Regions from separate parts of the Streptomyces sp. NPDC051109 genome, predicted to be linked through region 1. Evidence: predicted binding sites of a transcription regulator. Region 1 holds the regulator's gene; the other holds the start of a gene.
What was found. The regulator HrcA, encoded in region 1, represses chaperone genes, less so after heat shock. The targets are predictions, from matches to a motif close to TTNGCACTCNGNNNNNCNGAGTGCNAA.
Positions count from the first base shown of each region.

Region 1 (5,133 bases):
GCGGGCACCGCGTCGCCGCCCGCCTGCGGTTCGCCCGACTCCTCGACGAGGTCCCCGCAGAACACCGTCTCGCGCTCGCCCGGTACGAACACCGCGAGGTCGTGCGGGGTGTGCCCGGGCCCGACGTTGGCCAGCAGCACCTGCACCCCGCCCAGCTCCAGCGTCCATTCGCCCGACACGGAGTGCTTCGGCACCACCAGCAGGTCCACCGCCTCGGCGGCCTCGTCCTCCGCCAGCCCCTGCAGGACCGCACTGGCGCGCAGTTCCTCCCGGCCGGTCGACAGCTCGGCGTCCAGCCCGACCGCCCCGAACACCTCGGCCCCGGCGAACGCGGCCACGCCCAGTACGTGATCGAAATGTCCGTGCGTGAATGCGATATGCGTCACGCGCCGGCCCGTCAGCCGCTCCGCCTCGGCCCGCAGCTGCGCGCCTTCGCGCACGCACGAACCCGGATCCACGAGGAGCACGGAATCGTCCCCCACCACCAGTCCCACGGTGCAGTCCCACACCGGGAGCCGGCGCCGTCCGGTCCGCCCGGTCAGCCGCTCCCAGCCCGCCTCTTCCCAACGCACGTCCATGCCGCGACGCTACCTTGGCGGGCCGCCCTTGCCAGGGCCTGACTACCCGGCCGTACACTGGCCGGGGGATCTCTGGCACTCGAACGCCCGGAGTGCCAACGAAGCCGATGAAACCGACCGTGACGAGCGACGACGACCAGCTGGAGGTGTGCGCGATGCTCAGCGAACGCAGACTCGAGGTGCTGCGCGCCATCGTCCAGGACTACGTCGGGACGGAGGAGCCGGTCGGCTCCAAGGCGCTCACCGAGCGGCACCGGCTCGGCGTCTCGCCCGCCACCGTGCGCAACGACATGGCCGTGCTGGAGGACGAGGGCTACATCGCCCAGCCCCACACCAGCGCCGGACGGATCCCCACGGACAAGGGCTACCGGCTCTTCGTCGACAGGCTGGCGGGGGTCAAACCGCTGTCGACGCCCGAGCGCCGGGCCATCCAGAACTTCCTCGACGGCGCCGTCGACCTCGACGACGTCGTCGGCCGCACCGTGCGGCTGCTCGCGCAGCTGACCCGGCAGGTCGCCGTCGTCCAGTACCCGAGCCTGACCCGGTCCACGGTCCGGCACGTGGAGCTGCTGTCGCTGGCCCCGGCCCGGCTCATGCTCGTGCTGATCACCGACACGGGCCGGGTCGAGCAGCGGCTCGTCGACTGCCAGTCACCGTTCGGCGAGACCTCGCTCGCCGATCTGCGGGCGCGGCTCAACAGCCGGGTGGTCGGCCGCCGGTTCACCGACGTGCCGCAGCTCGTGCAGGACCTGCCGGAGTCCTTCGACCCGGAGGACCGCGGCACGGTGTCGACCGTGCTCTCCACCCTGTTGGAGACGCTGGTCGAGGAGGCCGAGGAGCGGTTGATGATCGGCGGAACCGCCAATCTCACGCGCTTCGGACACGATTTTCCCCTGACGATCAGGCCGGTGCTCGAAGCGCTGGAGGAGCAGGTCGTGCTCCTCAAGCTGCTGGGCGAGGCCAACGAGTCGGGAATGGCCGTACGGATCGGGCATGAGAATGCCTACGAGGGACTGAACTCCACGTCCGTCGTCTCGGTCGGCTACGGTTCGGGCGGCGAGACTGTCGCCAAACTCGGCGTGGTCGGACCGACCCGCATGGACTACCCCGGAACGATGGGAGCGGTACGCGCAGTGGCACGTTACGTCGGACAGATCCTGGCGGAGTCGTAAGTGGCCACGGACTACTACGCCGTTCTCGGCGTGCGCCGCGACGCATCGCAGGACGAGATCAAGAAGGCCTTCCGCCGCCTCGCGCGTGAACTCCACCCGGACGTGAATCCGGACCCGAAGACGCAGGAGCGCTTCAAGGAGATCAACGCGGCGTACGAGGTGCTCTCGGACCCGCAGAAGAAGCAGGTCTACGACCTCGGCGGCGACCCGCTGTCCTCCTCGGGGGGCGGCGCGGGCGCGGGCGGCTTCGGTGCGGGCGGCTTCGGCAACTTCTCCGACATCATGGACGCCTTCTTCGGCCAGGCCTCGCAGCGCGGCCCGCGCTCGCGGACCCGCCGCGGCCAGGACGCCATGATCCGCCTCGACCTGGAGCTGGACGAGGCCGCCTTCGGCACCACCAAGGACATCCAGGTCGACACGGCCGTCGTCTGCACCACCTGCTCCGGCGAGGGCGCCGCCCCCGGCACCTCGGCGCAGACGTGTGACATGTGCCGTGGGCGCGGTGAGGTCTCGCAGGTCACCCGGTCCTTCCTGGGCCAGGTCATGACCTCGCGGCCCTGCCCGCAGTGCCAGGGCTTCGGCACCGTGGTCCCGACCCCGTGCCCCGAGTGCGCGGGCGACGGCCGGGTCCGCTCCCGCCGCAGCCTGACGGTCAAGATCCCGGCCGGCGTCGAGAACGGCACCCGGATCCAGCTCGCGGGCGAGGGCGAGGTCGGCCCCGGCGGCGGCCCCGCCGGCGACCTGTACGTGGAGATCCACGAGCTGTCGCACCCGACCTTCCAGCGGCGCGGGGACGACCTGCACTGCACGGTGACCATCCCCATGACGGCCGCGGCCCTGGGCACCAAGTGCCCGCTGGAGACCCTGGACGGCATGGAGGAGATCGACATCCGCCCGGGCACCGGCTCCGGCCAGTCGATCCCGCTGCACGGGCGCGGCGTCACGCACCTGCGGGGCGGCGGCCGCGGCGACCTGATCGTCCACGTCGAGGTCACCACCCCCGGCAAGCTGGACGCCCAGCAGGAGGAGCTGCTGCGACAGCTCGCCAAGCTGCGCGGCGAGGAGCGGCCCATGGGCCAGTTCGCGCCGGGCCAGCAGGGACTGTTCAGCCGCCTGAAGGACGCCTTCAACGGCCGCTGACCGGCCCTTCGGCAGACGTACGAGCCCGGTCCGGGGAAGCCCCGGACCGGGCTCGCCGCATGGATCCGGACGACGCCGGGGAAGCGGACTATGCCAGGCGAATGCCGTGATTCGGCCCGGTGAGCGGGACGTGGCACGATGCAGGGCATGTCCTCCGCACCGTACGGTCTCTCCCCCCACCCGATCGTGCAGGCTCCCATGGCGGGCGGCGCCTCCTGTCCGCCGCTCGCCGCCGCCGTGTGCGAGGCGGGCGCCCTGGGCTTCCTGGCCGGCGGCTACAAGACCGCCGACGGCATGTACCAGGAGATCAAGCAGCTGCGCGCGCTCACCCGGCGCCCGTTCGGCGTGAACCTCTTCATGCCGCAGACCGGGTACGTGGACCCCGCCGCGGTGGAGGCGTACCGCGGGCAGCTGGCCGGGGAGGCCAGCTGGTACGAGCTGTCCCTGGCCGACGAGGACATCATCGGCACCAGCGACGACGGTTACGACGCCAAGCTCGCGATCCTCCTCGAAGACCCGGTCCCCGTCGTCTCGTTCACCCTCGGCGTGCCCGCGCCCGCCGTCCTGGCCGCCCTGCGCAAGGCGGGCACGTACACCGTCGTCACCGTGACCTCGGCCGACGAGGCACGCGCCGCCCAGGCGGCGGGCGCCGACGCCGTCTGCGTCCAGGGCGTGGAGGCGGGCGGCCACCAGGGCACCCACCGCGACGACCCGCAGGCCGACGGCACGGCGGGCGTGGGCCTGCTCGCGCTGGTGGCGCAGGTACGGGAGGCCGTGGCGCTCCCGATCATCGCGGCGGGCGGGCTGATGCGGGGCTCGCAGATCGCGGCGCTGCTGGCGGCGGGCGCGGAGGCGGCGCAGTTCGGCACCGCGTTCCTGGCCTGCCCCGAATCGGGGGCGCACCCGCTGCACAAGCAGGCCCTGACGGACCCCCTGTTCCCCCACACGGAGCTCACCCGGGCGTTCTCGGGGCGGCCGGCCCGGGGCCTGGTGAACCGGTTCATGCGGGAGCACGGGCCGTACGCCCCGGCCGCCTACCCGCAGATCCACCACATGACCAGCGGACTGCGCAAGGCGGCCGCCGCGGCGGGGGACCCGCAGGGCATGGCCCTGTGGGCGGGCCAGGGGCACCGGCTGGCGCGGGCGCTGCCCGCGGGGGAGCTGGTGGAGGTGCTGGCGGCCGAACTGGCCGAGGCCCGATCCGCGTTGAAGTCGATGAACGACAGGAGTACGTCATGACCGCCCCCGTGTTCGTGGTCGAAGAGGTCCCCGCGGGGCCGGAGTTCGTGCTCGACGGCCCGGAGGGCCGGCACGCGGTCTCCGTGAAACGGCTGAACCCGGGCGAGGACGTGGTCCTCACCGACGGGCGCGGTCACTGGACGGAGGGCGTGGTCAAGGCCGCCGAGGGCAAGGACCGGCTGGTCGTCATGGACCTGCACTCCATCGCGGAGGAACCCGAGCCGGAGGTCCGGATCACCGTCGTCCAGGCCCTGCCCAAGGGCGACCGCGGCGAGCTCGCCGTCGAGACCATGACCGAGACCGGCGTGGACGCCATCGTCCCCTGGCAGGCCTCGCGCTGCATCACCCAGTGGCGCGGCGACCGCGGCGCCAAGTCCCTGGCCAAGTGGCGGGCCACGGCCCGGGAGGCGGGCAAGCAGTCCCGCCGCGTCCGCTTCCCGGAGGTGGCGGAGGCCATGACCACCAAGCAGGTCGCGGCGCTGTTGGCCGGGGCCGACCTGGCGATGGTCCTCCACGAGGACCGGGACACCCCCTCGGGCGCCCTGGCCACGGCCGAACTCCCGGCCGGCGGTTCCATCGTGCTGGTCGTCGGACCCGAGGGCGGGGTCTCCCCGGAGGAGCTCGCCGTCTTCGCGGAGGCCGGGGCCCACCCCTACCGGCTGGGCTCCTCGGTCCTGCGCACCTCCACCGCCGGCACCGCGGCGACGGCGGTCCTGCTGGCGCGTACCGGCCGCTGGTCCTGAAACGCACATGAGGGCGCCGACGGCGCCGGATACGATGCCCGGACTGATCAACGTCGGCGTCGACGGCCCGTCAACGCCGCTGTCACGGAAGGCGAAGCAATGGCCGGGGAACCGCAGGCGGACTGCCTGTTCTGCAAGATCGTCGCGGGGAGCATCCCGGCGACCGTGGTCCGGGAGACCGAGACGACGTTCGCCTTCCGGGACATCAACCCGCAGGCGCCGACGCACGTCCTCGTGATCCCCCGCGTGCACTACCCCGAC
Region 1 is NZ_JBITFF010000004.1:94,073-99,205, reverse strand. Features, by position in the region: gene ACIBAD_RS09270 (MBL fold metallo-hydrolase) at 1-578, opposite strand, end outside; gene hrcA (heat-inducible transcriptional repressor HrcA) at 734-1,750, shown strand; gene dnaJ (molecular chaperone DnaJ) at 1,751-2,890, shown strand; gene ACIBAD_RS09255 (nitronate monooxygenase) at 3,038-4,129, shown strand; gene ACIBAD_RS09250 (16S rRNA (uracil(1498)-N(3))-methyltransferase) at 4,126-4,872, shown strand; gene ACIBAD_RS09245 (histidine triad nucleotide-binding protein) at 4,972-5,133, shown strand, end outside.

Region 2 (5,133 bases), on a different contig from region 1:
GACGCCCGAGGGCAGCGGGGAACGCCACCGTTCGGCCCCGGTGACCAGGTCGTGGGCGAGTACGGCGTCCGCGGTCGCGACCACGGCCAGCGATCCTCCCCCGGACGGCCGACCCACGAGTTTCGGGATGTCCTTGCTCCAAAGCTGCTTGCCGGACGCGACGTCCACCGCCACCAAGCGGTTGCCGCAGATGCTCTCCGCAGTGGTCACGGTGAGCAGCCCGGTGCCGGAGGGGGTGTCCGCGCTCATCCCGCACACCGCGCCGCCGGCCGGGGCGGGGAAGCCCCAGCCGCGACGGCCCTCCCCGTCGTAGCCGGTCACGCCGTCCGCGCGGGCCCGGATCACGACCCCCGTGTCCGGGTGCCCCGCCCAGGAGCCGAGCGGCTTGTCCGCGCCAGGACCGTCCGGGGCCTGGTACGAGAAGAGGTCCATGTGCGGGCCGCGCAGCCACGAGAAGCCGAGCCAGCCGGGCCACAGCGCGACGAGCGCCACGGCGACGGCCACGGTCCAGCCGACGCCGGAGCGGTACCCGCGGCCCTTCACGGCCGACCACCACAGGCCGCCGGCCGCGAGCCCGGCGACCAGCGCCCACAGCACCAGCGGGCCCAGCCCGCGCGGGCAGCCGCCGTCCCCGCACCGGAGGTCGGAGGCCATGTCCACGGCGGTCAACTTCACACACAGGACGGCGTACAACACCGCGACGGCGCTGAACGCGCAGGCCGCGGCGAGCCGCACGTGGTCCCGGAGCCGCTTCGCGAGCGGCAGTGGCGTGTCCATGATCCCCCCGCCCCGCAGCCTAGCGGCGATCGGGCGGGGCATGCGCAGCCCGTGCGCGGGCCTCCCCGCACGGGCCGGGGGCAGGTCCGTCAGGACCCGGAGACGGTCAGGGACCGGCGGTGAACAGCAGCGCGTTCGGGCTGGAGCCGGGCGTCAAGCCCGTGCCCCGCGCCGTCCCGGCCCGCACCGCCGACGGGCCGCCGACAAGACCACCCGTATGGTCCGCCCCCACACCGGGGAGCGCACTGCCGGTGCGCCCCCGATGCCCCGCCACCCCCACGGACGTCGTTGAACTGCGGCGATGTACGTGATGGCCGAGCCCTGCCCGCGGCCGGCGTCGCCGTGCCGGAGCCCGCGCCGTACGCGGCCCCCTCGCCCCCCGTACATCGTCACCGTACGGAAGGACCTCGACCCGGCCGACGTGGCGACCAGCCGGACTTCCCGAGCGACCGGCCCCGAGCGTCCGGTCAGCCGCGGGCGGCCTCGATGAAGGCCCGGATGAGGTCGGGGGACTTCACGCCGCGCGCGCTCTCCACCCCGCTGGAGACGTCCACGCCCCAGGCGCCGGTGGTCTCCACGGCCTCCCGGACGCTCCCCGGGGTCAGCCCGCCGGCCAGCAGCCAGCGGCCCTCGGGGGCGGTGAACTCCGCGGAGCCCCAGTTCCACGGCTTGCCGGAGCCGGGGTCGGGGGCGTCGAGCAGCAGCAGGTCCTCCCCGTACTCCCCGCAGCGCTTCACGTGCTCGGCGGTGGCCCGCAGCAGGGTCCGGCCCTCGGCGCGCAGCGCCTCGTAGTACTCCGGTCCCTCGTCCCCGTGCAGCTGCACTCCGCGTACGCCGCTCTCCTCGGTCAGCCGGCGCACCTCCTCGACCGGCTGCCCCCGGAACACCCCGACGGTCAGCACCCCGGCCGGGACCCGCGCCGCCAGCTCGCTCGCCCCGGCGGCGCCGATCGTACGGGGGCTCCCCGGTGCGAAGACGAACCCGACGGCATCGGCCCCGGCCGCCACGGCCACGTCGACGTCCGGCCCGGTCTTCAGCCCGCAGATCTTCACGAACAGCTCGCTCATCCCCCCAGTCAACCAAACCGCCCTGTCGGGTGGCGATGGGACCGGGAAACGCCCGAGGGCGGCACCCCCCGTGTGGGGAGTGCCGCCCTCGGTCGAAGAACAGCCGATCAGCCGGGGGCCGATCAGAAGTCCATGTCACCGCCCGGCATGCCGCCGCCGGCCGGGGCGCCGGCCTTCTCGGGCTTGTCGGCGATGACGGCCTCGGTGGTGAGGAAGAGGGCCGCGATCGACGCCGCGTTCTGCAGCGCGGAGCGGGTGACCTTCGCCGGGTCGATGATGCCCTCGGCGATCATGTCCACGTACTCGCCGGTCGCGGCGTTCAGGCCCCAGCCGACGGTCAGGTTGCGGACCTTCTCCACGACGACGCCGCCCTCAAGACCACCGTTGACGGCGATCTGCTTGAGCGGGGCCTCCAGGGCGAGCTTCACGGCGTTGGCGCCGGTCGCCTCGTCACCCGTCAGGTCGAGCTTCTCGAAGACCGCGGAGGCCTGGAGCAGGGCCACGCCGCCACCGGCGACGATGCCCTCCTCGACGGCCGCCTTCGCGTTGCGAACGGCGTCCTCGATGCGGTGCTTGCGCTCCTTGAGCTCCACCTCGGTCGCGGCGCCGGCCTTGATGACGGCCACGCCGCCGGCCAGCTTCGCGAGGCGCTCCTGGAGCTTCTCGCGGTCGTAGTCCGAGTCGGAGTTCTCGATCTCGGCGCGGATCTGGTTGACGCGACCCTGAACCTGGTCGCTGTCACCGGCACCGTCGACGATCGTGGTCTCGTCCTTGGTGATGACGACCTTGCGGGCGCGGCCGAGCAGGTCGAGACCGGCGTTCTCCAGCTTGAGGCCGACCTCCTCGGAGATGACCGTGCCGCCCGTGAGGATGGCGATGTCGCCGAGCATGGCCTTGCGGCGGTCACCGAAGCCCGGGGCCTTGACGGCGACGGAGCGGAAGGTGCCGCGGATCTTGTTGACGACCAGGGTCGACAGGGCCTCGCCCTCGACGTCCTCGGCGATGATCAGCAGCGGCTTGCCGGACTGCATGACCTTCTCGAGGAGCGGCAGCAGGTCCTTGACCGAGCCGATCTTCGAGTTGACGATCAGGATGTACGGGTCGTCGAGCGACGCCTCCATACGCTCCATGTCGGTGGCGAAGTACGCCGAGATGTAGCCCTTGTCGAAGCGCATGCCCTCGGTGAGCTCAAGCTCCAGACCGAAGGTCTGGGACTCCTCGACGGTGATGACGCCTTCCTTGCCGACCTTGTCCATGGCCTCGGCGATGAGCTCGCCGATCTGGGTGTCGGCGGCGGAGATGGAGGCCGTGGAAGCGATCTGCTCCTTGGTCTCGACATCCTTCGCCTGCTCCAGCAGGGCGCCGGAGACGGCCTCGACGGCCTTCTCGATGCCGCGCTTGAGGGCCATCGGGTTGGCGCCGGCGGCCACGTTGCGCAGGCCCTCGCGGACGAGCGCCTGGGCGAGCACGGTGGCGGTGGTCGTACCGTCGCCCGCGACGTCGTCCGTCTTCTTGGCGACTTCCTTGACCAGCTCGGCGCCGATCTTCTCGTACGGGTCCTCGAGCTCGATCTCCTTGGCGATGGAGACACCATCGTTGGTGATCGTGGGGGCGCCCCACTTCTTCTCAAGGACGACGTTGCGACCCTTGGGGCCGAGGGTGACCTTGACGGCGTCGGCGAGCTGGTTCATCCCGCGCTCGAGACCGCGCCGGGCCTCCTCGTCGAACGCAATGATCTTGGCCATCTGAAGTGGTCCTCCAGGACTGGGGTTCCCCCTGCGCCGTCGGCACGAGGGGAGGGTTGGATTGCTCCGGACCGCGCCCGCGCCCGCGACGGACGGCCTGCGTGCCCGGCGGTTCCTTCCCGCCGGACCCTGCGGGCCTCACCGACCCGGTCCTGTGTAGTAGCACTCTCACCAGGAGAGTGCTAACGCCAATGATTAGCACTCGACCCCTCCGAGTGCAAGCGGCTTCGGGCAACGGCCGGGGCGGCCGGCCGGCCCGACGGGGGCCGGACATGCGTCGAGGGTCCACATCCCTCCTCCAGGATGTGGACCCTCGTGCTTGATGCGTCGCTGGTCGATCGCGCCGGGGCTAGACGGCGAGCTTGACCATGTCCGCCTGCGGACCCTTCTGGCCCTGCGAGATCTCGAACTCGACCCGCTGACCCTCTTCAAGGGTGCGGTACCCGTCCATCTGGATGGCGCTGTAGTGGACGAACACATCCGCACCACCGTCGACCGCGATGAAGCCGTAGCCCTTCTCCGCGTTGAACCACTTGACGGTGCCCTGAGCCATGCCTAACTCCCCTATTACTGGCCCTTGCGCAGGACCGCACTTCGCGGTCCCGGGTCAGAACTTGCGCCGGAACGCCTCGACCGGGGCTGAATGTATCTGCACCGCTGCTGTCTGCAACAGGTCAATCCGACGAGAAATCTGGACACGGGGATACATTGAAATAGAGTGAAAAGTTGGCATATTCCCGGGCAACTCGGACCCGGCATATCTCGCCAAAGCCCCATACCGCACTTGCACATTGACTCAATGTCAACCATCACGCGACCCGCTCATATGCGGCGGGCAAGAACAGCGGAGGGGACTTCCCCAACTCTACCGCGCCCAACCAAGCAGAATTACCCCCTCCGCTTTTACCGGAAGGGGTAATTCTGGGCTTGCGCGTGTCAGCAGCCGCCCGCCACGGCGGGAATGATCGAGACGCCCGCGCCGTCCGGCGTCACCGCGTCCAGACCGCCCTCGAAGCGCACGTCGTCGTCGTTGACGTAGACGTTCACGAAGCGGCGCAGCTTGCCCTGGTCGTCCAGGACGCGGGCGGCGATGCCCGGGTGGTTCGACTCCAGGGAGGCGATGACCTCGGAGAGGGTCGCGCCTTCGGCGGGGACCTCGGCCTGGCCGCCGGTGTAGGTGCGCAGGATGGTGGGGATGCGGACGTTGACGCTCATGGCGCTACTGCCTTTCCGGGGGCGGAGGGTGTGGGTCAGGCCAGGCCGGCGGCGCGGAAGGCGTCCAGGCTCGGGCGGATGGTGGCGGTCTGCCCGCTGTCCGCGGCCACCGCCTCCAGGGTCTTGAGGCCGTCACCGGTGTTGAGGACCACCGTGGTCAGCGCCGGGTCGAGCTGCCCGTTCTCGATGAGCTTCTTGGTCACGCCGACGGTCACGCCGCCCGCGGTCTCGGCGAAGATGCCCTCGGTCTGCGCGAGGATCTTGATCGCCTCGACGACCTGCTCGTCGGTGACGTCCTCGACGTACCCGCCCGTGCGGCGGGCGATGTC
Region 2 is NZ_JBITFF010000012.1:106,141-111,273, reverse strand. Features, by position in the region: gene ACIBAD_RS22590 (PQQ-binding-like beta-propeller repeat protein) at 1-777, opposite strand, end outside; gene ACIBAD_RS22585 (phosphoribosylanthranilate isomerase) at 1,245-1,844, opposite strand; gene groL (chaperonin GroEL) at 1,967-3,589, opposite strand; gene ACIBAD_RS22575 (cold-shock protein) at 3,939-4,142, opposite strand; gene ACIBAD_RS22570 (MoaD/ThiS family protein) at 4,526-4,804, opposite strand; gene thrC (threonine synthase) at 4,840-5,133, opposite strand, start outside.
Region 2: the regulator HrcA is predicted to act here: its motif matches at 3,749-3,775, upstream of groL (chaperonin GroEL).